DNA from 2 places in the Nocardiopsis sp. NPDC049922 genome. Region 2 is predicted to be linked to the other one. Evidence: predicted binding sites of a transcription regulator. Region 2 holds the regulator's gene; the other holds the start of a gene.
The links. The regulator HrcA, encoded in region 2, represses chaperone genes, less so after heat shock. The targets are predictions, from matches to a motif close to TTGGCACTCTCNNNNNGAGAGTGCCAA.

Region 1 (11,163 bases), on a different contig from region 2:
CGGGAGCCGACGGTGCCGGTGGTGGGCGGGGGATACGGGCTGCGCCTGGTGGAGGAGCTGTCGCGGGCCTGGGGATGGTTCGGGCGGCCGGGGGAGCCGCTCACGGTGTGGGCGGTGGTGGACCCGCGCGCGGAGGAGACGCGGGGGTCAGGGACCGCACCCCAGGCCCGCCGTCTGACCAGGCCGGGAGGGGCGGGCCTGAGAGAGCGGAACCGGGGCGCTGGAGGGGCGCCCCGGCCCAACGTCTTGTGGTTGTGATTCACCGACCGCCTTCGAAGTGCCATCCCTTAGGAGCGCTACTCGGATTTGCAGTTCACATATTCTTCAATGCTGGATTCATACTCCTCGCGAGTATCATATTGCCCTTCGTTTGCATCCAAATAGTTCTCGGAAAATTCATATCCGCTCATTTCTTCTCCGCACCAATCAACTTGATTTGCGATCACCGAATCCCGGACTGCCTGGCGCACCTGGCTGTCTGTGATGCTGGAGTGTTCACCGGTGCCCCATCTACTGGAATCGGTTTCGACCTCGTATTCACCTCCCTCTTCTGAAATCACACCGGAATCTAGAAGGATTTGATATCCATCAAATTGCCCTTCTCGGGTCTCGTTGAATTCTTCATAGAATCCTCTAATGTTTTCAACCACCGCACCACTCTGATCGTGTTCAAGCATGCTTTGGAGGATGTGAACATCCAAGGTGGTGCTCACCCACGTGTTTGTGACAGGTTCGACTGGACTTGAACTCTCAGAAGGTTCATTTTGTTCGTTGTTTTCATGTGGGGCTTGGCAAGATGTTGTCCAAAGCGCAGCAAGTCCCAGAAAGACTGCGACACCTTTTGGCGGAGTCTTCTTTGTCATCGTAACCATCCTGGTTCTAACTTCGTGCAAGATTTTGTGTCGGATGTCCTGGCCGTCAACGCGAATGCTCTTTTTCAGCGTTCTATCCGAACCAAGGAGAGTCGGGGCTACGATGGTTTATCTGCGGCCCGTACGCCTTCGTAGAGACTGTCAATGTTCCCACTGTCATACCTTAGCTGAGGCTCCAGGTCATCGTAGATGTCGTTGAATTCCCCAGAGAATTCATCGGAAAATTCAGTTCCCGAGAATCCGCCCGGCGCCCAGTCGACTTCACTTACTTTAAGGTATTCATCTATGGCTTCTCTGATTTCGGCCGTTGTTGGAATATTTTCTTCATCCGCGCTGGGCTGCCCTCCAATGTCGAAGTAGAACCCAGTTCCGCGCTGGTCAATTAGTCCAGCGCGTTCCAAGACATTTCGCGGACTGGCTCCATTTACCGAACGATCGTCCTCGATATCTGGGAATTCGCCACCCTCTCGTTCCATGATCTCCTCGAGGAGGCGCATGCTCGTATAGAGCTTGATCTCGGTTTTCGTTGTCTCAGATGATCCATGGGTTACGATATTCCTATAGTCGTCGTATGCGCTGGCAATGATCTCGGGTGTCAAGCTCTGGGACACGCTTTGTAGCGCAAGCCCAACATTTGGAACCAAGCTCAAGGCGTTGCTTCCCGCGTTAGCAACTGCTGTAGCGATCTTTTGCTGGCGTGCCAGCTCTTCTTCAGAATCAAGGTTTCTATTGACTGCCTCATTGTGAAGTGCGGCATCAACAAGAGATTGGAGAATTCCTGCATCCGTGCCTGTCAGTGCAGCCTGGCCGTCTCGCAAAAAGAGTTCAGTCTGGGCCGCCAAATAACCATCTGTTGCGATGTGAGCACGAGTGGCTGTATCTTCGTTTCCCATGATGTATTCAAGATAGATAAGGCGTTCTGAGGGGGACATTTTAAGAGTGCCATTATTATCGTTCCAAGGGCTTCCTGGCCCCCTCTCCCAGTCAAAATCTGCTTCCCCTTCTTCAAAGCCCTCCTCGCTGGCGAAGCTGCTGATATAGATCTCGAAAAGATCGGTGAGACCATCAGCTAGCTCGCCATTGACTGCAGTGAAGGACGCATTCGGAACCTTCGTTCCGTCTTCAAGCTCGATGTCGATGCCGGTGTCTGAAAGGGTGTCGTGCGCCTCCTTTGAAGTGAGCGCCTCCATGAGTCCATCCATGGCCTCAGCCGCCTTGAGTTGCTCAGCTTCATCGTCGCTCCACGCTGTATCCTCAATCCATGAGATTAGACTCCGGGCTGCTGAGCCATCATCGTCATCGCTCCATTCATGGGAGAAGAGCGCTGCGATGAGGGCTCCCTCATCAGTGTGGATGCCTCCATAGGAGAACTCAATCGGGTGTCGATATTCTTCTCCGTCTGGATACTCTCCAGTGAGGATTGTGTAGTTGGCATCCGTGTTCTGCGTGGCGATCTCCAGCATCGTGCGCAGGGTTTCTTCGTCGGTTCCCCCGGTGCCCCAACTCTCGACAGCGCCCGCGACGGTGCCGATCATGATGGCTGACAGTTCCGTGCCGCCCTGGATCGGATGACCGGTTTCTTCTTGGGTCATTTGATTGGCACCTTCGAAGAGCTCTGTGAGCGCTTCGAAGTCCCCGGCCCAGTCACCCGAGTACCCGCCGGGCGACGCCATAGGACTGTGGACTTTCGGTCCCTCGGCCGCGATTTGGACTTCTCTAGGCAAGTTGTCATAGCTGCCGCCCATTCGTTCATCGGAGGCGGCCAGAAGAGAACTACCGATGATGGCTTCCAACTGTTCCCGCTGTTCTTCTGACAGGTGTTTACTGTCTCGGATAGCCTCGATTGAGTTGAAAAACTCCCCTTGCTCTATCTGGCCACCCCAACCATTCGAATGGCCCCAGCCGCTTGACTCCACAGCATCCGCGTCATCCAGGTGATCGTTTAGGCCATTCAGAATTTCTAGCTCACGTGCGGTGAGTTGGCCCCCGTTTTCCTGCTTACGTGCGATGTAGGCCATGAAGACGTTCATCAGCGCCAGGCTCTCATCGAGTTGCTCCAGAGCTGATTCATCACCTTCCGCAGCAAGCTGGATGGTTCTGCCAATATCAGAGCCGTCCATGCCAGGGGTGACAGCGAAATACTGCTCATCCCCCGTGATGACGTACATGAGTCCGCCAGGGACACTGCCGATGTGCCCCGCTTCTGTGAGGGTCCGGATGTGCTCGGGAGTGGGGCCGTCCGCGAGCATGTCGGACACCTCGGCTGCCTTGCCCTCCAGTGTTCCCCATGCGTCGTCGGCGTACCCCTGATACTCATCGACCAAGTCCTCCTTATCGGCCGTAGTCTCCGCTGCCGATACTTTGGACGCAAGTTCCCCCTCGAGTTCCTCGATCCTGTTGTTGTAGGCCTGAACTGCAACGGAGTACCTTTTAATCACGCCCACTGCATGGATGCAGGCCGCCAGAGCACTACCCCAGGCGTCTTCGTTCTCCTCCGCCGTGCTTCTGATGTTTTCTGATATCAGCTCGGAGAACTCTGTCGCGGTCGTATTGGCTACGGCGTTGTAGCTGGCTGAACGGCCACAGATGTTCGAGTACATCTCGTTGAACCTGTCGATTTGGTTCTGAAGCACCGACACGCTGACATCGCACTCCTTGGGCGAGATCTGGTAGCTGCCATCGGTCATGAGCATGTCCTTCTACGGTGGGAATAGGGGGAGAGGAGCTAAAGCTGATGCTCGTTGATCGCGCGCGTGAGGATCGGCGCACTCGACGTCGCACGATATTCTCCAGAGGCCTCAGCGTCGGTTCGCGCGCCTTCTGACGCTCCTGCCTGAATGTTGGTGGCGAGGGTGCGAGCGTGCTCCTGGACATCCTGCATGTGTATTTCTTGCGTGGATCCGAAGGAGTCCCACTCCGTCACCCCTGGCGAAAGGCGCATGACCGCCGAGGCAGCTGAGACGGCGTCAGCCCAGTCCTCTGCGAGGTCACGGAGCCGGGATGCCGCGGTGAGGGATGCGTCCCCGCCCGCATAAGCCAGGGAGGGGTTCATACCTACTGCCATGATCTCTCCTGTGTCCTTCTCTGCCAACAGCCATGGGATGCCAGCAAGCTTGGGCGTCGTCGACGCTGCGAAGGGCTGCTGGGTTCACGCACACCGGAAGGGAAACGGTGTGCGATGTGCTGAATGCCGGATGTCGGCGACACTATAGCTGTCTGTAGGCGAGGTGAGACGACCTCTAAGCCAGGAGAAGCGGGACGGCTCTGGCCAGATCTGGACATCGCTCATCACGCTTCATCGTGGATGAAGTCGTGCAAGGTGCCACTGGTTCACGCAATCAGACGTTGGATACGTTGTCTGACCTGTTGAGAGTTGGGATTTGCTGCTCTATGAGCTAGGTCAACCGCTCAGGGTTCAGCATGCACAGACGCCGGAGGGCGTCGGACCGTCCCTGGTCCGACGCCCTCCCGTGCGTCTGGGGCCCTGACCCCGGTGCCCTACTCGTCGTCCTCGTCGTCGTCGCGGCGGCGCTTCTTCTTGCCGTCGCGGCCCGGGCGCAGCAGCGCCTCGGCCAGGGCGAGCACCGTCTCCTCCAGGGAGGCGAGGCGCTTGGTCATGTCGTCGTGCGAGTTCTCGACCGCCTCGGTGACGGTCTCCTCGAACTCGTGCCGGTCCGGGCGCTGCTTCAGCTCCCGCAGGACCGGTTCGACGGCGGAGGTGACGTGCGCGTCGATCTCGTCGAGCTTGCTCGTGTGGTCCAGCTGCGGCCGGTCGACGAGCTCGGTCAGGCGGCGGTGCAGCTCGCTGACCTCCATCGACTGCGGCAGCTGGTTGAGCCGCTGGTTGAGCGCCTCCAGCCGGTCGTCGATGGCCTCCATCCGGCCGTCGACACCCTCGAAGTGCCCGCTCACGCCTTCGAACTGGCCCTCGACGCCGTTCATCCGGCCGTTCAGGCCGTCGATCCGTCCGTCGATGCCGTCGATCTTGCCCTCGATGCCCTCGAAGCTCCCCTCGAAGTGCCCCTCGAAGGTGTCGAACCGGTCGGTGAGGCGGCCGAGCTCGTGGTCGACCTTGCCGGTGATCTGCGACAGGTGGTTGTCCACCTTGCCCGTGAGGATCTCGTGCTGGCGCTCCAGCCGCTCGTCGAGCGCGGTGCGGTGCTCGCGGGTCTGTTCGGTGAGCGTTTCGGCGAGGGTCTGGTGGCGCTCGGCGGTCTCGGCGGCCGCCCGGGTGGTCGACTCCTCGACGAACGTCCGCAGCTCGGCCAGGTCGGCGGCGACCTTCTCGGCGTCCTCGGCGACCTGGGCCCTGAGGGCGTCCGTGCGCTCGTGGACGGACTCGCGCAGTTGCTCGGCGGCGGCCTCGTCCCGCTCGCGGTCCTCGGTGCGGCCGAGGTCGATCTGCTCGCTGAGCTCGGTCAGGCGCTGGCGCAGGTGCGCACGGAGGTCGGTGAGGGAGGACTCGTGGTTCTCCCGCAGCTTGGCGACCGCCCCGGTCACGTCCGCGACGGCGGCGTTGGCCTCGGCGTGGTTCTCCTCGGCCTGCGTGCTCAGGTAGCCGACGCTCTCGGAGAACTTGGCGGTCAGCGCGTCGTGCCGCTCCTGGGCGGCGGTCGCGAGGGCGCTCAGGTCGTCGGCGAGGGCGGAGGTGCGCTCGCCCAGCTCGCCGGTGTTCTCCTGGAGCTTCGACAGCAGCGCCTCGTGCTTCTCCGCGGCCGACGAGCGCAGCTCCTCGGTGGACTCCGACACCTTGGCGGCGACGGTCTCGCCCAGGGCCTCGCGGGCTTCGGTGAGGGCCGTGGAGATCGCCTCGCGGCTGGCGGCCACGGCCTCGGACAGCTCCGTGCGGCTCTCGCCCAGCGCCGAGGAGAGGGCCTCGTGCCGCTCGGCGAGGGAGGCCTCGACGGCGTCGGTCTTCTCGGTGAGCGCGGCCAGCGCGGTGTCCAGGGCGTCCAGGCGGGCCTCGAACCTCTCGGTGAGGCCGGTGAGCTTCTCGCCGAGCTCGTCCACCTTCTCCGCCGTGCGGTTGCCCGTCTCGCCCATCCGCTGGAGGCGGGTGAGCGCGGTGTCCAGGTGTCCGGCGATGCGCTGGGTGTCGGCGCGCAGGGACGGCATGTCCGCCAGCGGCTTGACCTGCTGCCCGACCAGCTCGATGTGCTCGGCGAGGGTCTCGGCCCACTCCGGCGGGCGCTCCAGGAAGCCGTCGATCCGACCGTTGACCGCGGTGACCGACTCGGCGAGGGCGGTGAGCTCCTGATCACGCAGTTCGCGCAGCAGCCACTCCATGCCCTCCAGGCGCTGGCGCATCTCCTCGGTCACCGCGCCCTGGGACTTCTGCTCGGAGACGTGCTCCTGTGCGGCCTGGGAGAGCAGGTCACGCATCCGGTCGGAGATCCCGGCCTGACCTCCCCCGTTGAGGAAGTTGTGATTGGTCTGTTCCACCGAGGTGCTCCTTTGGGTTCTGGCGCTCCCGTCCGGGCCCGGAGGAAGGGACGGTGGTTCCGGGCGGTCGGGTTCTCGATGGTCCCCGGGGGCGATGCGCCCCGCGGCGAAACCGCCTTAACGTGACTCAAGCGTGACTGAGCGTATGCGGTCGAGGCATGCCGTCAGGGCTGCTCGAACCGCGCGCGGATCAGTCAACCAAGGCCTTCCGGGGATGTCCATGAGAAGGGAAAGCATTCAGCGGTCGTCAGTGTAACGACCCGAACCCCCGTCGCCCCAGGGATCGGCCAAAGATCCGCGTGCGGGAGGTAACGATCTGGTGCGCGCGCTGTGGCCGGAGTGCGACGCGGTGTCCGGCGAGGCCCCGGCTCAGGCGTGTGCGGGCTCCGGGATCTCCCGGCACAGGAGGCTGTACGGGCGGTCTCCGATCCTGGTCAGGACGACGGTGACCGCCTCGGAGCCCGAGGCGCGCAGGTCCCTGCGCAACTTCTCGGTGTCCACCGCGGACCCGCGTTTCTTGATCGTTACCGTTCCCGCGTCCCGCGCGCGCAGCGCGGAGCGCAGCTTCTTGAGGGAGAACGGCATGACGTCCGTGATCTCCAGGACCCGCCAGAGCGGCGAGGGTTCGGACCGCTCGGAGGTGAAGTAGGCGATCCGCTCGTCGAGCAGGGCGCCGTCCACGCGCGCGGCCGCCTCGGCGACGAGGTGGGAGCGCACCACGGCGGCGTCCGGGTCGTACAGGTAGCGCCGCGCGGGGGCGACGGGTGCGGGGCCCAGGCCCGGGACCTCGTCCAGGTGCGCGATCGCGCCCTCCGTGGCCAGCAGCCCGGGCCGCTCGTGCAGCACGGTCGCCCGGCGCCGGGGCCCGTCTGCGAGCTCGCCGAACCACAGCGCCGTCTCCTTGAGTTCGCCGTCCACCGAGATCCATTCGGCGGCGGCGTCGTCGGGCAGCACCTCGTGCGGGATGCCGGGCGCGGCCTTGAGGCAGGCGGCGGACGAGCCCCGGGCGAGGCCGGTCGCCACGTCCCACGGCGGGGAGTAGGCCGCCGGGTCGAACACCCGGCCCCGACCGCTGCGCCGCGCGGGGTCGCAGAACAGCAGCGGGTAGGCGCCGGGTGCGACCTCGGTCACGTCCCCCTCGCGCACCCGGGCCCGGTCCGCCAGATCGAGGGCGTCGATGTTGGCGCGCGCCACGGCCACGGTCAGCGGGTCGGCGTCCACGCCCTCGACCGACACCCCCCGTTCGGCCAGCGCGAGCAGGTCCGCGCCGATCCCGCAGCACAGGTCGCCCGCGGGGCGCCCGTCCGCGACGGCGGCGGTGCGGGCGGCGCGGTAGTCGGCCACCACGCGCCGGGTCGACTGCTCCAGACCGTCGGGCGTGAAGTACATCTCCTGGGCCAGGCCGCCGAACTTGGCCTTGCCGCGCTCGCGCAGATCCACCTGGGTGAGAATCGCGTTGACCAGGTCCGATACGGGAAGATCGGGGGCGAGCGCGGCCACCCGGGGGTCGTCGCGCAGGTGCGAGGCGGCGGACAGCCGGTCCGCCTTCGGGTCCACGCCCGCAAGCACCTCCTGGCCCGCGTCGGTGAGCAGAGCCGCGAAGGCGGGCACGCGCATGGGTCCTCCATCGTTCGACGGTGTGGGCGGCGCGGATCCGGGTACGCTCCCGGCGCCCCCGACGCGCCCGCTCCGGGCAGGTGGCGGCCCTGACCAGCGGTCCACGCCACATTTCCATTCTGGCACTCGCACGGGTAGAGTGCTAACCGCGACGAGGCCGGTCTGGCACCCGCGACGACAGGCCGCCGCGGTCGCCCCTTTTTCGTAGCCGGTCCGCGCTCGCGCGCGGGCCGAAGTACAGGACACCGAAACCTTGAAGGGGAGGTCACACCGTGTCGACCGCCACCAAGACCGTGCTGAAGCCGCTTGAGGACCGCGTCGTGGTCAAGACCCTGGAGGCCGAGCAGACCACCGCCTCCGGTCTGGTCATCCCGGACACCGCCAAGGAGAAGCCCCAGGAGGGCGAGATCCTCGCCGTGGGCCCGGGCCGTCTCGACGACAACGGCAAGCGCGTCCCGCTGGACGTGAAGGTCGGCGACGTCGTTCTCTACAGCAAGTACGGCGGCACCGAGGTCAAGTACGACGGTGACGAGTACCTGGTCCTCTCCGCCCGCGACCTCCTCGCGGTCGTCGAGAAGTAGGTCTCGACCGGGGCCCGCCCAGGGCCCCGGGCAGGCAGTTCTCCGCATCCCGCACCGGTCGGCGTTTCGCCGGGCGGGCGGGATGTTCGTTTGTGACCACAAGAGGAAGCACTCAGCATGCCGAAGATCCTGGAGTTCGAGGACGACGCCCGCCGCGCCCTCGAGCGGGGCGTCGACCGCCTCGCCAACGCCGTCAAGGTGACGCTGGGCCCGCGCGGCCGCAACGTCGTCATCGACAAGAAGTTCGGCGCTCCCACCATCACCAACGACGGTGTCACCGTCGCCCGTGAGGTCGAGCTGGACGACCCCTACGAGAACCTGGGCGCCCAGCTCGTCAAGGAGGTCGCCACCAAGACCAACGACGCCGCCGGCGACGGCACCACGACCGCCACGGTCCTGGCCCAGGCGCTGGTCCGCGAGGGCCTGCGCAGCGTGGCCGCCGGTTCCTCCCCGATGTCCCTGAAGAAGGGCATCGACGCCGCCGCCGCGAAGGTGTCGGAGATCCTGCTCGACCGCGCCCGCCCGGTCGAGGAGCGCGGCGACATCGCCTACGTCGCCACCAACTCCGCCCAGGACGCGCAGATCGGCGACCTCATCGCCGAGGCGTTCGACAAGGTCGGCAAGGACGGCGTCATCACGGTGGAGGAGGCCCCGACCTTCGGTCTGGACCTCGACTTCACCGAGGGCCTCCAGTTCGACAAGGGCTACGTCTCGCCCTACTTCGTCACCGACGTCGACCGCCAGGAGGCGGTCCTGGAGGACGCGCGGATCCTCATCCACCAGGGCAAGATCAGCAACCTCAACGAGCTGCTGCCCCTGCTGGAGAAGGTCGTCCAGGACAAGAAGCCGCTGCTCATCATCGCCGAGGACATCGAGGGCGACGCCCTGGGCGCCCTGGTGCTCAACAAGATGCGCGGCATGCTCAGCGTCGCCGCCGTCAAGGCCCCCGGCTTCGGCGAGCGCCGCAAGGCCATGCTCCAGGACATCGCCGTCCTGACCGGCGGCCAGGTCATCGCCGAGGAGGTCGGCCTGACCCTGGACAACGCCGACCTGGACGTCCTGGGCTCCGCCCGCCGCGTCACCGTCACCAAGGACGCCACCACCCTCGTGGACGGCGCCGGTGAGCACAGCGAGGTCGAGGACCGCGTCCGCCAGATCCGCAAGGAGATCGAGGCGAGCGACTCCGACTGGGACCGCGAGAAGCTCCAGGAGCGCCTGGCCAAGCTCGCGGGCGGCGTCTCGGTCCTGCGCGTCGGCGCGGCCACCGAGGTCGAGCTCAAGGAGAAGAAGCACCGCCTGGAGGACGCCATCTCGGCGACCCGCGCGGCCATCGAGGAGGGCATCGTCGCCGGCGGCGGCGCCTCCCTGGTGCACGCCTCCGCGGCCCTGGACGACCTGGGCCTGAGCGGTGACGAGGCCACCGGTGTGGCGATCGTCCGCCGCGCCCTGGTCGAGCCCGCCCGGTGGATCGCGGAGAACGCGGGCGCCGAGGGCTACGTGGTGACCCACCGCGTCTCGGAGATGGAGGTCGGCCACGGCTTCAACGCCGCGACCGGCGTCTACGGCGACCTGACCGCCGAGGGCATCATCGACCCGGTCAAGGTCACCCGCTCCGCCGTCCAGAACGCCGCGTCCATCGCGGGCATGCTCCTGACCACCGAGGCGCTGGTCGTGGACAAGCCCGAGGAGGACGAGGACGCGGACGGCCACGGCCACGGGCACGCCCACTAGGAGCGGTGATCCCCGGGGGCGTCGGTCCCCGGAGGGCTCCTTCGGGGGCGGGGCGCGTCGTCGCTCCGCCCCCGTCCACTACCACGGTATTCCCGCTTCTCTCGCCGAATTGTGTGGCGTTTTCGGGCGTTTTTCCCAAAACGTGACCATTCTGTAGTTGTCGATTGGAGCGGTTGGGTCCCGGGTTGGGGGCATCATTCGTAACGTGACGGATGCAGGCGCCCGGGGGGGCGTGACCGCGCGGCGACCGGGAACGCACCGGGATGGAACACACCTGGACGCGGACCCCGCGACGCGAGACACGGGTTTGAACCATCTGGGGTCACTCGCGGTCCAGGGGGACGACGGGGCCATGGATTCGCTGCTGCGCGAGGTGCGGCCCATGGTGGTCCGGTACTGTCGTGCCCGCCTGGCACGGGTCTCCGGGCTGGCCCACTACTCCGACGACGTGGCGCAGGAGGTGTGCATCGCCCTGCTCACGGCGATCCCCCGCTACCAGGACCGGGGACGCCCCTTCGCGTCCCTCGTGTTCGGCATCGCGGCGCACAAGGTCGCCGACACCCTGCGGGGCGCGGGACGGGTGGACGTGGTGCCCACCGACACCGTCCCGGAACCGGCCGACGACGGGCCGGGACCCGAGGAGGCCGCGGTCCGCGTGATCGAGGCCCAGCGGGCGCGGGAGCTGCTGGACGAGCTCCCGGAGAGACAACGGAAATTGCTGGTCATGAGGGTGATCGCCGGCCTGACGGCGGATGAGACGGGACATGTACTTGGGATGTCGGCGGGAGCGGTACGGGTTGCCCAGCACCGAGCTATTGCTCGGCTTCGGCAGGTGGCCCTGGCGAACAGACTCCTCCCGTGAGCACGGCCGCCGACCGCGCTCACGCCCGGTCTGCCCGAACCGCCCGAGACCGCCGCAC
Region 2 (11,163 bases):
GTGAGTCTGAGACCAGCGTATTGCGCCTGCGCACCACCCGCGGGGACCCGGCCCAGCACGTACGCGACCAGACCGCCGACGGTCTCCACCTCCGGAGCGTCCAGGTCCAGGTCGGGGAAGAGCTCGGCGAGCTCCCCCAGCGGCAGGCGGGCGGTCACCCGCACCCGCGAGTCGTCGAGCCACTGCACCGGCGGGATCTCGTGGTCGTACTCGTCGGTGATCTCCCCGACGATCTCCTCCACGATGTCCTCCAGCGTCACCAGGCCCGCCGTGCCGCCGTACTCGTCGATGGCCACGGCGACGTGGTTGCGCTGCTGCTGCATCTCGCGCAGGAGTTCGTCGATCGGCTTGGTGTCGGGGACGTAGGTGGCCGAACGCATCACGTCCGCGGCGGTCATCGGCGGCTCCACGCCCCCGCCCGCGGTCGCCGACCAGCGGTCGCGCAACCGCTCCACGAGGTCCTTGAGGTAGACGATGCCGACCACGTCGTCCTCGTCCTCACCCGTCACCGGGATCCGCGAGTAGCCGCTGGCCAGCGCCAGCGACAGCACCGCGTCGGCGTCCGCGTCCCGGTTGGTGAACACGATGTCGGGCCGCGGCACCATGACCTCGCGCACCGAGGTGTCGTCGAGCTTGAACACCGAGTGGATCATCTGGCGTTCCTCGGGGTCGATCACCTCGCCCCGCTCGGCCAGGTCCACGAGCTGGCGCAGTTCCACCTCGGTGCTGAACGGGCCCTCGCGGTCCCCCTTCTCCCGAGGGGTGAGCGCTCGGCCCAACCCCACCAGGAGCTGGGCGACCGGTCCCACCGCGAACTGGAGGGGCCGCACGACGGCCGCGCTCGCCAACGCGATCGGCCCGGCGAACTGGCGGCCGAGGATGCGCGGCGCGATCGCGACGAACACCGACTCGACCACGACCAGCACGACCAGGGTCAGGACCAGCGCGGGCCAGCCCGGCCCCAGCAGGACCACCATGCCCGACGCGGTGGCCAGCACCACGCACACCTCGGTGACCACACGCAGGAACAGCAGGACGTTCAGGTGGCGGCCGGGGTCGGCGGCCACGCGCGCCCACCCGGGGGCGGCGCCCCGCTCACCGGACGTCTCGGGCAGCCCCACGGAGGCCACCCGGGTGACCGCCACCTCGGCGGCGGCGAGGAACCCGGCCACGGCCGTCAGCAGCAGGGCGGCGGCGAACGCGCCCGCCCACAGGACGGGGTCGCCCGCGGCCCACGGCTCCGTGGTCGACGCGGCGTTCATCGGTCGCTCTCGTCTCCCCCGGACGCGATCGCCTCCCGCTCACGCCAGGCGGAGAGGATCTCGGCCTGGAGACCGAACATCTCCTTGTGCTCGTCGGGCTCGGCGTGGTCGTAGCCCAGCAGGTGCAGGATGCCGTGCGTGCACAGCAGGTCGATCTCGGCCTCGGTCGAGTGCCCCGCCGTGCGGGCCTGGCGCTCGGCGACCTGGGGGCAGATGATCACGTCACCGAGGACGCCCGGCTCGCTGGTGCGGCCGGGGCCCCCGGGACGCAGCTCGTCCATCGGGAAGGAGAGGACGTCGGTGGGACCGGGCTCGTCCATCCACCGCACGTGCAGGTCCGTCATCGGCTCCTCGTCCACCAGCACGACGGACAGCTCGGCCAGCGGGTGGACGCGCATGGCGTCGAGCACGTGCCGAGCCAGGCGGGAGAGTCGCTCCTCGTCCACGGTGGTGACGCCCGACTCGTTGGCGACGTCGATACTCATCGGTTGCGGCTGCCTCACTTGGGAATCGTCATGGCCGAGCGGGGTGGCCGCCCGGCGGCGCGTCGCCCTCGCGTCCGCGCCGGGACGTCCGACGCCGATGGGCCCGCACCACGGCGGGCCCATCAGCTCGGACGTCGTACTACTCCAGTCTGCCCGCTATTCGGCGCGGCCGCTCCCCGCCCCGGCGTCGGTCGGGGTGTCGGTGGAGCTCCGTCGGGGCCCCGGCCGACGGGGGCGCCCGCCGTTGGCGCCCGACCGACCGGCCTGGGTGGCGTCGTAGCGGCCGTAGGCGTCCACGATCTGTCCGACGAGCCGGTGGCGGACCACGTCCTCGCTGGACAGGCGGACGAAGGCGATGTCGTCGATGTCACGCAGGATGTTCTCGATGGTGCGCAGGCCGCTGGTCTGCCCACCGGGGAGGTCGACCTGGGTGACGTCGCCGGTCACGACGATCTTCGACCCGAAGCCGAGCCGCGTGAGGAACATCTTCATCTGCTCGGGCGAGGTGTTCTGGGCCTCGTCCAGGATGATGAAGGAGTCATTGATCGTTCTACCCCGCATGTACGCCAGGGGCGCGACCTCGATCGTCCCGGCCGACATCAGCTTGGGGATCGAGTCGGGGTCGAGCATGTCGTGCAGCGCGTCGTACAGCGGCCGCAGGTACGGGTCGATCTTCTCGTAGAGGGTGCCCGGCAGGAACCCCAGCCGCTCGCCCGCCTCGACCGCCGGGCGGGTGAGGATGATCCGGTTGACCTCCTTGTCCTGGAGGGCCTTGACCGCCTTGGCCATCGCCAGGTAGGTCTTGCCGGTTCCCGCCGGTCCGATGCCGAACACGACCGTGTGCCGGTCGATGATGTCGACGTACCGCTTCTGGTTGACGGTCTTGGGGCGGATGGTCCTGCCCCGGTTGGACAGGATGTTGGTCGTGAGCACGTCGGCGGGGCGTTCGGTGCCGGGCGTGCGCAGCATGTGGATCATGCGCTCGATGGTGTCGGGGGTGACGTGGGTACCGCTCTTGGCGAGTTCGATGAGCTCCTCGACGAGGCGGACCACGACCGCGGTCTCCTCGGGGCTGCCGCTGATCGTGAACTCGTTGCCGCGGACGTGGATGTCGCTCTCGAACGCCCGCTCCAGCGCCCGGAGGAGTTCGTCCCCCGAGCCCAGCAGGCCGACCATGGTGTGCTCGTCCGGGACCACGACCTTGACCTGCGTGTCCTGTCGCGGTTGCGTGTGCGTTGTCTCGGCCATGACGTGGCCTTGCGGCCCCTGCCCCACCCTTCGTTCCGACCCCGCCCTCTCCGGCGGGGTGCGCCGCCTCCGGCACCCGATCCGGTACCGGGCCCGTCCCTGGACCGGCGCCTCCGGCGGCTCACCGGTCCCTGGGACCACGCCTTGAGTCTACCAACGCGCCCCCGCCCGGCTCGATCGCTTTTTCGACCGCCCGGGGCACCGCGCCCCTACCCGGGAGGCCAGTTCAGCCCGCGCCCGCCCAGCAGGTGCCCGTGCAGGTGGAACACCGTCTGTCCGGCGCCGCTCCCGGTGTTGAACACCAGCCGGTACCCCGACTCGGCCACGCCCTCCGCCTCGGCCACCTCACGGGCCTCCAGCGCGATCTCGTCCAACAGCCCCGTCCCGGCGGCGGCCGCGGTCGCGGCGTCCGGGTGGTGGTCGCGCGGGACGATCAGCACGTGGGTGGGCGCCTGGGGGTTGATGTCGCGGAAGGCGACGGTGCGCTTCCCCTCGCGGACGATCTCGGCGGGCACCTCCCCCCGCACGATCTTGCAGAAAAGGCAGTCGGCCTCGGCCATCGCGTACCTCCGTCGGGGGACTGTCGCCCGGTTGTTCCCGCCCACGGGCCCGCACGGCGGGCTGCCGGAGCGGCCGTCTCGGATTGTCCGGTCACCATGATGCCGCAGGTCCGGTCGGCCGAACGCCACCGGGTTCGGGACCGGAAGCCCTGGTACCGCGTCTCCTTTGAGAGAAGCACGATAGGCTTTGCACCCGTGCGCGGCGGGTCGTCGGCCTCCTCCGCTGACGTCCACCTCCTGCGTGTTCGGCCTGAAACGCACCCCTACTTGGAAAAGAAGAGGTATGCCCTTTCGTAAACCCCGCGACAAGGGTGTGCGTCGAACTGATGTGACGACAGAAACCATGGTGGCGGGAGCCACCACGGCTCCCCTCGCCGTGGCCTGGGACGCCGACCACGCGGTGACCGAACTCTATCGGGAGCACTACCGCCCCCTGGTCCGTCTCGCCTCGCTGCTCGTCCGGGACCACGCGACCGCGGAGGAGGTCGTGCAGGACTCCTTCGTCGCCATGCACTCGGCCTGGCGACGCCTGCGCGATCCCAACAAGGCCCTGTCCTACCTCCGGCAGGCGGTCGTGAACAAGGCGCGGTCGGTACTGCGCCACCGGGCCGTCGTGGAGAAGCACGCACCCAAGGCGCTGCCCGACGCTCCCAGCGCGGAACACGGCGCCATGAGTCAGTTGGAACGCGAGGCCGTCATCAGGGCCCTGCGTAAACTACCCACCCGTCAGCGAGAGGCCATCGTGCTCCGGTACTACGGCGACCTGTCCGAGGCGCAGATCGCGGACGCCATGGGGATCAGCAAGGGCGCGGTGAAGAGTCACACGTCCCGTGGCATCTCCGCACTGCGCTCTGTCCTGGAGCAGACGACATGACCAGTCCATCCGAGAACGACGCGTTCGAGAACCGACTCCGCTCGATCCTGAGATCCGAGGCGGACGCGGTCGAGCCCTCCGCCGAGGCCCTGAACCTGATCCGCGAGCGGACCGAACGCGGGCGCGGCTGGGCGTGGTTCGGACTGCCCTGGCTACGACCGACGCTCGCGGTGGCGGGAGCGGTCCTGATCGCCGCGTCCGTGGTCGTCTCCAGCCCCGAGGTCCGCGACCACGTGCTGGAGATCGTCCCGGCGGGCGCCGACCGCGAGGGCGCGCCCCAGGCGGCCGAGCCGTCCGAGGACGATGTCGCCACCACCGCGCCCGCCCCCGACGCGGGCGGTGGCGTGGCGGCGCCTGCGCCGGAGCCCGCGGACGAGCCGACGCCCACCCCGGAACCCTCGAAAGCGCCGTCCTCGTCGCCCGACGACGTCCAGGCCACGCAGACCTGCTCGGCGGTCGAGGCCTCCCCCGCCGGGGACGAGAGCTCCGACGGCGGTGCCCAGCCGTCAGCGCCCCCCGCTGACGAGGGCGAGTGCGTCACCCCCGACGACGAGCCCACCGACGAGGACTCCGGGGGCGGCACGGGCGGCAACGGCGGCGGTGAGGGCGACTCGGGCCAGGAGGACGGTTCGGGCGGGACGGGCAACGGCGGCGAGTCCCCCGGGAACAGCGCGGGCGGCAGGGACACCACCACCGCTCCGGTGGAGTCCACGGTGCACTGACCGACCGTCAGCGGACCGGGCGCCCCTCACCAGCGCCCGGTGCGCGTCTGGAGCACCGACAGCGCGGCCACCCCGGCGGTGGAGGTGCGCAGGACCGTCGGCCCCAGCAGGGCGCGGACCGCCCCGGCCGCGGCGAAGGCGTCGAGTTCGGCGTCGGAGAAGCCGCCCTCGGGGCCGACCACGAGAACGATCCCGGCCCCGTCGTCCCGGGGAAGGTCGAGGTCGGCCAGGCGCCGGGCGCCGTCCTCGTGCAGGACGACGGCGAGGTCCGTCTCGGCCAGCAGCGTCGCCACGGCCGTGCGGTCGGCGAGGTCGGCCACCTCCGGCAGCCGTCCGCGCCGCGCCTGCTTGGCGGCCTCCCGAGCGGTGGCGCGCCACTTGCCCAGGGCCTTGGCCGCCCGATCGCCCTTCCAGCGGGTGACGCAGCGTTCGGCCGCCCAGGGCACGACGGTGTCCACCCCGGCCTCGGTCATCATCTCCACGGCCAGTTCGCCGCGGTCGCCCTTGGGCAGGGCCTGGACGACGGTCAGGCGCGGGCTGGGCTCCGGTTCGTCCCAGCGGTCGACCACCTGGCAGACGATCCCGTCCTTGGCGACCCCGGTCACCGTGCAGCGCGCACGCCGACCGAGGCCGTCGGACAGGTCGACCGTCTCGCCCTCGCGGATCCTGCGCACGACGGCCGCGTGCCGCCCCTCCGGACCCGACACCTCGATCCGGTCGGCCGCCAGGTCGGCGGTCCCGACCAGGAAGACCGGCGGGGTCACTTGGCTCCGAAGGCGTCGCGGAGCTTGGCGAACAGTCCGCCGTGACCGGGGCTGAACCGGCCCGGCGACTGGTCCTCGCCGCGCAGCTCGGCGAACTTGCGCAGCAGGGCCTCCTGCTCCTCGTCGAGCTTGGAGGGGGTCTCCACGTCGACGCGGATGCGCAGGTCGCCCCGGCCGCCTCCGTCGAGGTGGGTGACGCCCTTGTTCGGCAGGGTGATGACGTGACCGGAGTTGGTGCCGGGGCGCAGGTCGATGTTCTCCGTGCCGTCGAGGGTGTCGAAGGCGAAGGAGGCGCCCAGTGCGGCGGCCGTCATCGGAACGGTCACCGTGCAGTGGAGGTCGTCGCCCCGGCGTTCGAAGGTGGGGTGGGGGCGCTGGACGATCTCCAGGATGATGTCGCCGCGCGGTCCGCCGTTGGGGCCGACCTCGCCCTCGCCCGCGAGCTGGATGCGGGTGCCGTCGTCGACGCCGGCCGGGATCTTGACCGTGCGGGTCACCTTCTCCCGCACCCGGCCCTCGCCCGCGCAGTCGGCGCAGGGGTCGGTGATGACCGTGCCCTGGCCGGAGCACTGCGGGCAGGGGCGCGAGGTCATGACCTGCCCGAGGAAGGAGCGGGTGACCTGGGAGACCTCGCCCTGGCCGTGGCACATGTCGCAGGTGCTGCGGTGCGATCCGGCGGCCGTTCCCTCGCCCTGGCAGGTCTCGCACAGGATCGCCGTGGGGAAGGTGATGTCCTTGCTGACGCCGAAGGCGGTCTCCTTCAGGTCCAGCTCGACGCGGATCTTGATGCTGCGTCCGCGGCGCACCCGTTCACGCGGACCGCGCGCGCCGGGCTGACCACCGCCGAAGAACGCGTTCATGATGTCGTCGAACGCGAACCCGCCCGCGCCGCCGAAGCCGCCGGGGCCGCCGCCCGCCGGAGCGAAGGGGTCCTGGCCCATGTCGAACATCCGGCGCTTGTTCTCGTCGGAGAGGACCTCGTAGGCCTGGGTCACCTCCTTGAAGCGCTCCTGGGTGGCGGGATCCGGGTTGATGTCCGGGTGCAGCTCGCGTGCGAGCCGACGGTACGCCTTCTTGATCTCGTCCTTGGACGCGTCACGACGCACCCCGAGAACCTGGTAATAGTCTCTGGCCACTGAGTTACTGTCCTGCCAAAATCTGTCCGACATACCGGGCCACCGCACGCACGGCGCCCATCGTTCCCGGGTAGTCCATCCGGGTGGGACCCACGACTCCGATCTTGGCCAGCGACTGGTTTCCCACGCCGTAGTCGGCCGACACGATGGAGGTGGACCGCAGACCCTCGTGGAAGTTCTCCTCGCCGATGCGCACGGTCAGCATCGAAGGGTCCTTCGCCTCACCCAGCAAACGGATGAGGACCATGTTCTCTTCCAGCGCTTCCAGAACGTCCCGCAGACTGGCCGCGAAGTCCACCGCCGCGAGGTTGGCGGTCCCGGCCAGGACGATCTTCTCCTCGTGCCGCTCGACGAGGCTCTCCAACAGGATCGAGAGGACCGAGACGGCCATGGGCCGGTGTTCGGGGTCGACCTGGGCGGGGAGGTCGTCCACCGCGTCCGGGACGTCTCCGAGGGGGAGTCCCGCGATGGCCCGGTTCAGCATGGAGCGCAGATCCGCGACGGCGCTCTCGCTGATCTCGCCCGCACCGTCGATCACCCGCTGCTCGACCCGGCCCGTGTTGGTGATGACGACCATCATCAGTCGCATCGCCCCCAGGGGCACCAGTTCGACGTGCTGCACCGACGAACGGGTCAGCGAGGGGTACTGGACGATCGCGACCTGGCGGGTGAGCTGGGCGAGCAGGCGCACCGTGCGCGCGATGATCTCGTCGAGGTCCACGGCTCCGGTGAGGAAGGACTCGATCGCCCGCCGCTCGGCCACCGACAGCGGCTTGACCGAGGAGAGGCGGTCGACGAAGAGGCGGTAGCCCTTGTCGGTCGGCACACGCCCGGCGCTGGTGTGCGGCTGGGTGATGTAGCCGTCCTCCTCCAGGGCGACCATGTCGTTGCGGATGGTCGCGGGTGAGACCCCGAGGCGGTGCCGGTCGGCGAGAGCCTTGGATCCCACGGGCTCGTTGGTGTTGACGAAGTCCTCGACGACCGCACGCAGGACCGCGAGCTTGCGCTCATCCAGCAACTCGCCACCTCCTGGCACTCCGTGGTCCTCAGTGCTAATTCTATGCCCGGTAGCAAACGCGGTCGGCTACCCGCGGGTAGTAACGCGGCCGCCCCTCCCCGATCTTCCCTTCCCGTCCGGCCTGGACGGCGTCGGGCGCGCGCGTCGCGGCCGTGTCGTCGGCCACGCCCGATCGCCTCACGGGGCGCGGGCCCCGCACCAGTAGACTGCACGACCGTGGCTACCAAGGGAACCGGCCGCTACGGCCGCGACGTGCTGGCCGAGGACCGGCGGCGACCCGGCGGGCGCGCGGTCCGCGAGACGCCGCTGAGCCGGGACCTGGTCGTGGAGGACGTCGAGGAGACCTTCTGCGGCGCCGTGGTGGCCTGGGACAAGGCGACCGTGACCCTGGAGGACCGGCACGGCCGCCGCCGCGTGTTCGACCTGGAGCCGGCGGCGTTCCTGGTGGACGGCGAGCCGGTGACCCTCGTCCGCCCCGCCGGCGCCCCGAGAGGCCCGTTGCGCAGCGCCTCGGGCTCGATCGCGGTGACGGACGCCCGGGCGCGCACGGCACGTGAGAGCCGCATCTACGTCGAGGGCGTGCACGACGCCGAGTTGGTCGAGAGGGTCTGGGGCCACGACCTCCGTGTGGAGGGCGTGGCCGTGGAGTTCCTGGAGGGCGTCGACGGCCTGCCCGCGATCGTCGCGGAGTTCGCGCCCGGCCCCGGCCGTCGGCTGGGCGTGCTGGTGGACCACCTGGTGCCCGGCTCCAAGGAGAGCAGGATCACCGAACGGGTCCGCGGCGAGCACGTGCTGGTGACCGGACACCCCTACGTCGACGTCTGGCAGGCGGTGCGCCCCCGCAGCGTGGGCATCGCGGCCTGGCCGGAGGTGCCCCGGGGTATCCCCTGGAAGGAGGGGGTGGTCCGGGCCCTGGGCTGGCGCGTGGAGACCGGTGAGGCCTGGCGCCGGATCCTGGGGTCGGTCCGTTCGTACGCCGACCTGGAACCGTCCCTTCTCGGCCGTGTGGAGGAGCTCATCGACTTCGTTACGGGACCGCATCCCGGCGAACACTAGGATTCACACCAGGCGACGGCGAGGACGCCCTGCGTCCGGTCGTGCCGGTCGCCCGTCCCGGGCCCTCCGCGGTCGTCGGCACAGCCCCACAGAGAACAACCGCCCCTCAGCAGCGGAGCCAAGGAACAGCATGAGCGAGACCCCGACGAACCCCCCGTCCCCGGAGGACCCGCAGGGCCAACCGCCGGAGCCGCCCCAGCCCGCTCCGGGACAGCCGGACCAGGCCGAGGCGCCGGGGTACGCGCAGCAGCCGCCCGCCCGACCCGGGCAGGCCCAGCCGTCCGGTGAGCAGTCGCCGTACGCCCCGCGGCCGGAGGCCGCCCAGCCCCATCCCCAGGGGTACGCGCAGCCGGACGCCGCACAGCCCTCGGGCGGTCAGCCGGGCTACGGCCAGCCCTCCGGCGGCCAGTCCCCCTACGCCCCCCAGCCGGGGCAGCCCCAGTACCAGGCCCAGCCGGTGCAGGGGCAGCAGCCGTACGGCGGCCAGCCCGGATACGCGCAGTCCTCCGGTGGACAGTCGCCGTACGCGCCGCGGCCGGAGGCGGGTCAGCCGTCCGGCGGGCAGCCGGGTTACGGGCAGCCCTCAGGTGGGCAGCCGGACTACGGCCAGGCCTCCCAGTCCCCGTACGCCCCCCAGCCGGAGGCCCCGCAGCCCCAGGCCTTCCCCCAGCAGCCCGCGCCGGACCAGGCGGGGCAGCGGTTCCAGGGCCAGCCGGTGCAGGGGCAGCAGCCGTACGGCGGCCAGCCGGGCTTCGCGCCGCCGCCCGGCGCCCCGGGGCAGGCGTACCCTCCGCAGTCGCCCGCCCAGCACGGACAGGCGCAGCCGTCCGGCGGGCAGTCGCCGTACGCCCCGCAGCCGGAGGCCGCGCCGCCGCAGTCCTACGGGCAGCAGCTCGCGGCCGCCCAGTCCGGGTTCGCTCCCCAGCCGGGTCAGCCCGGCCAGCCGGGGTTCGGACAGCCCCAGCCTCCGCGGTTCCCCGGCGCCCAGGCGCCCCACGGCCAGCCCGGCCCCTACGGCCAGCAGCCCGCGCGGGGCGACGACGGCACCCTCGTGTCGATGATCGCGCACCTGTCCGGGTTCGTGGTCGCCTTCCTCGGCTGGATCCCGCCCCTGGCGATCTACCTCGCCAAGCGCGAGCAGTCGCCGACCGTGCGGCACCACGCGTCGGAGGCGGCCAACTTCCAGTTGACGCTGCTCATCCCCTACGTCTTCGCCTGCGTGGTCTTCATCGGACTGGGTATCTTCTTCCCAGGGCTGTCCTGGATCGGCATCGCCGTGATCGCGCTGATCTGGATCCTCGCGATCGTCCTCGGCGTCCTGGGCGCCTCCAACGCGAACAAGGGAATCTGGTACCGCTACCCGGTGAGCATCCGACTCCTGAAGTAGTCCCCCCATGAGTGCCTGAGTGAGTCAGCACGAAGGGACACCGCCATGTCGCACCCGAACACACCACCTCCTGAGGAACCCGACGACCGGGAGCGGCGGCAACAGGGCCAGGAGGGCCCGGGCGACCAGCCACCGGCCAGCGGTCCCGCGGGCGGCGGCCAGCCCGGGTACGGGCCTCCGCCGGGCGGGCCCCCGCCCGGTCAGGGACCCGGCTACGGCCCACCTCCCGGCGGTTACCGGCCCGGTGGTCAGATGCCGGGCGGGTACCAGGCGGGCGGCTACCAGCCGGGTGCGCCGCCACCCGGCGCCGAGCCCTCGTCGGCCACCACCGGCCAGCCCAACCAGGCCGAACGGCAGATGGGCCTGATCGCCCACCTGGGCGGCGGCCTGGCCGGGTTCTTCTTCTCCGGATTCGGCTGGCTCGTCCCGCTGATCGTGTACCTGGTCAAGAAGGACGAGTCGCCGTTCGTCCGCGACCAGGCGGCGCACGCGCTCAACTTCCAGCTGCTCATCACGATCGGGATCGTGGTGTCCTGGTTGTTGACGCTGGTGATCATCGGCGTGCTGACGTGGATCGTCGTGGCCGTGGTCTGCCTGGTCTTCGGCATCCTCGGCGGCCTGGCCGCCAACCGGGGCGAGTGGTACCGCTAC

Region 1: groES (co-chaperone GroES) is a predicted target of HrcA. The motif match lies at 8,051-8,077, and genes of this name have one in related genera.

Annotation. Positions count from the first base shown of each region.
Region 1 covers NZ_JBFAME010000001.1:388,895-400,057, reverse strand. Annotated here, with positions in the region: gene AB0I72_RS01885 (ATP-binding protein) at 1-258, shown strand, start outside; gene AB0I72_RS01880 (hypothetical protein) at 297-863, opposite strand; gene AB0I72_RS01875 (hypothetical protein) at 971-3,559, opposite strand; gene AB0I72_RS01870 (hypothetical protein) at 4,371-6,314, opposite strand; gene AB0I72_RS01865 (SAM-dependent methyltransferase) at 6,684-7,931, opposite strand; gene groES (co-chaperone GroES) at 8,204-8,512, shown strand; gene groL (chaperonin GroEL) at 8,630-10,243, shown strand; gene AB0I72_RS01850 (sigma-70 family RNA polymerase sigma factor) at 10,518-11,105, shown strand.
Region 2 covers NZ_JBFAME010000002.1:368,371-379,533, forward strand. Annotated here, with positions in the region: gene AB0I72_RS05880 (CNNM domain-containing protein) at 1-1,262, opposite strand, end outside; gene ybeY (rRNA maturation RNase YbeY) at 1,259-1,747, opposite strand; gene AB0I72_RS05890 (PhoH family protein) at 1,904-2,995, opposite strand; gene AB0I72_RS05895 (histidine triad nucleotide-binding protein) at 3,205-3,555, opposite strand; gene AB0I72_RS05900 (SigE family RNA polymerase sigma factor) at 3,899-4,429, shown strand; gene AB0I72_RS05905 (hypothetical protein) at 4,426-5,151, shown strand; gene AB0I72_RS05910 (16S rRNA (uracil(1498)-N(3))-methyltransferase) at 5,178-5,915, opposite strand; gene dnaJ (molecular chaperone DnaJ) at 5,912-7,051, opposite strand; gene hrcA (heat-inducible transcriptional repressor HrcA) at 7,056-8,069, opposite strand; gene AB0I72_RS05925 (DUF3097 domain-containing protein) at 8,286-9,125, shown strand; gene AB0I72_RS05930 (DUF4870 domain-containing protein) at 10,183-10,512, shown strand; gene AB0I72_RS05935 (DUF4870 domain-containing protein) at 10,558-11,163, shown strand, end outside.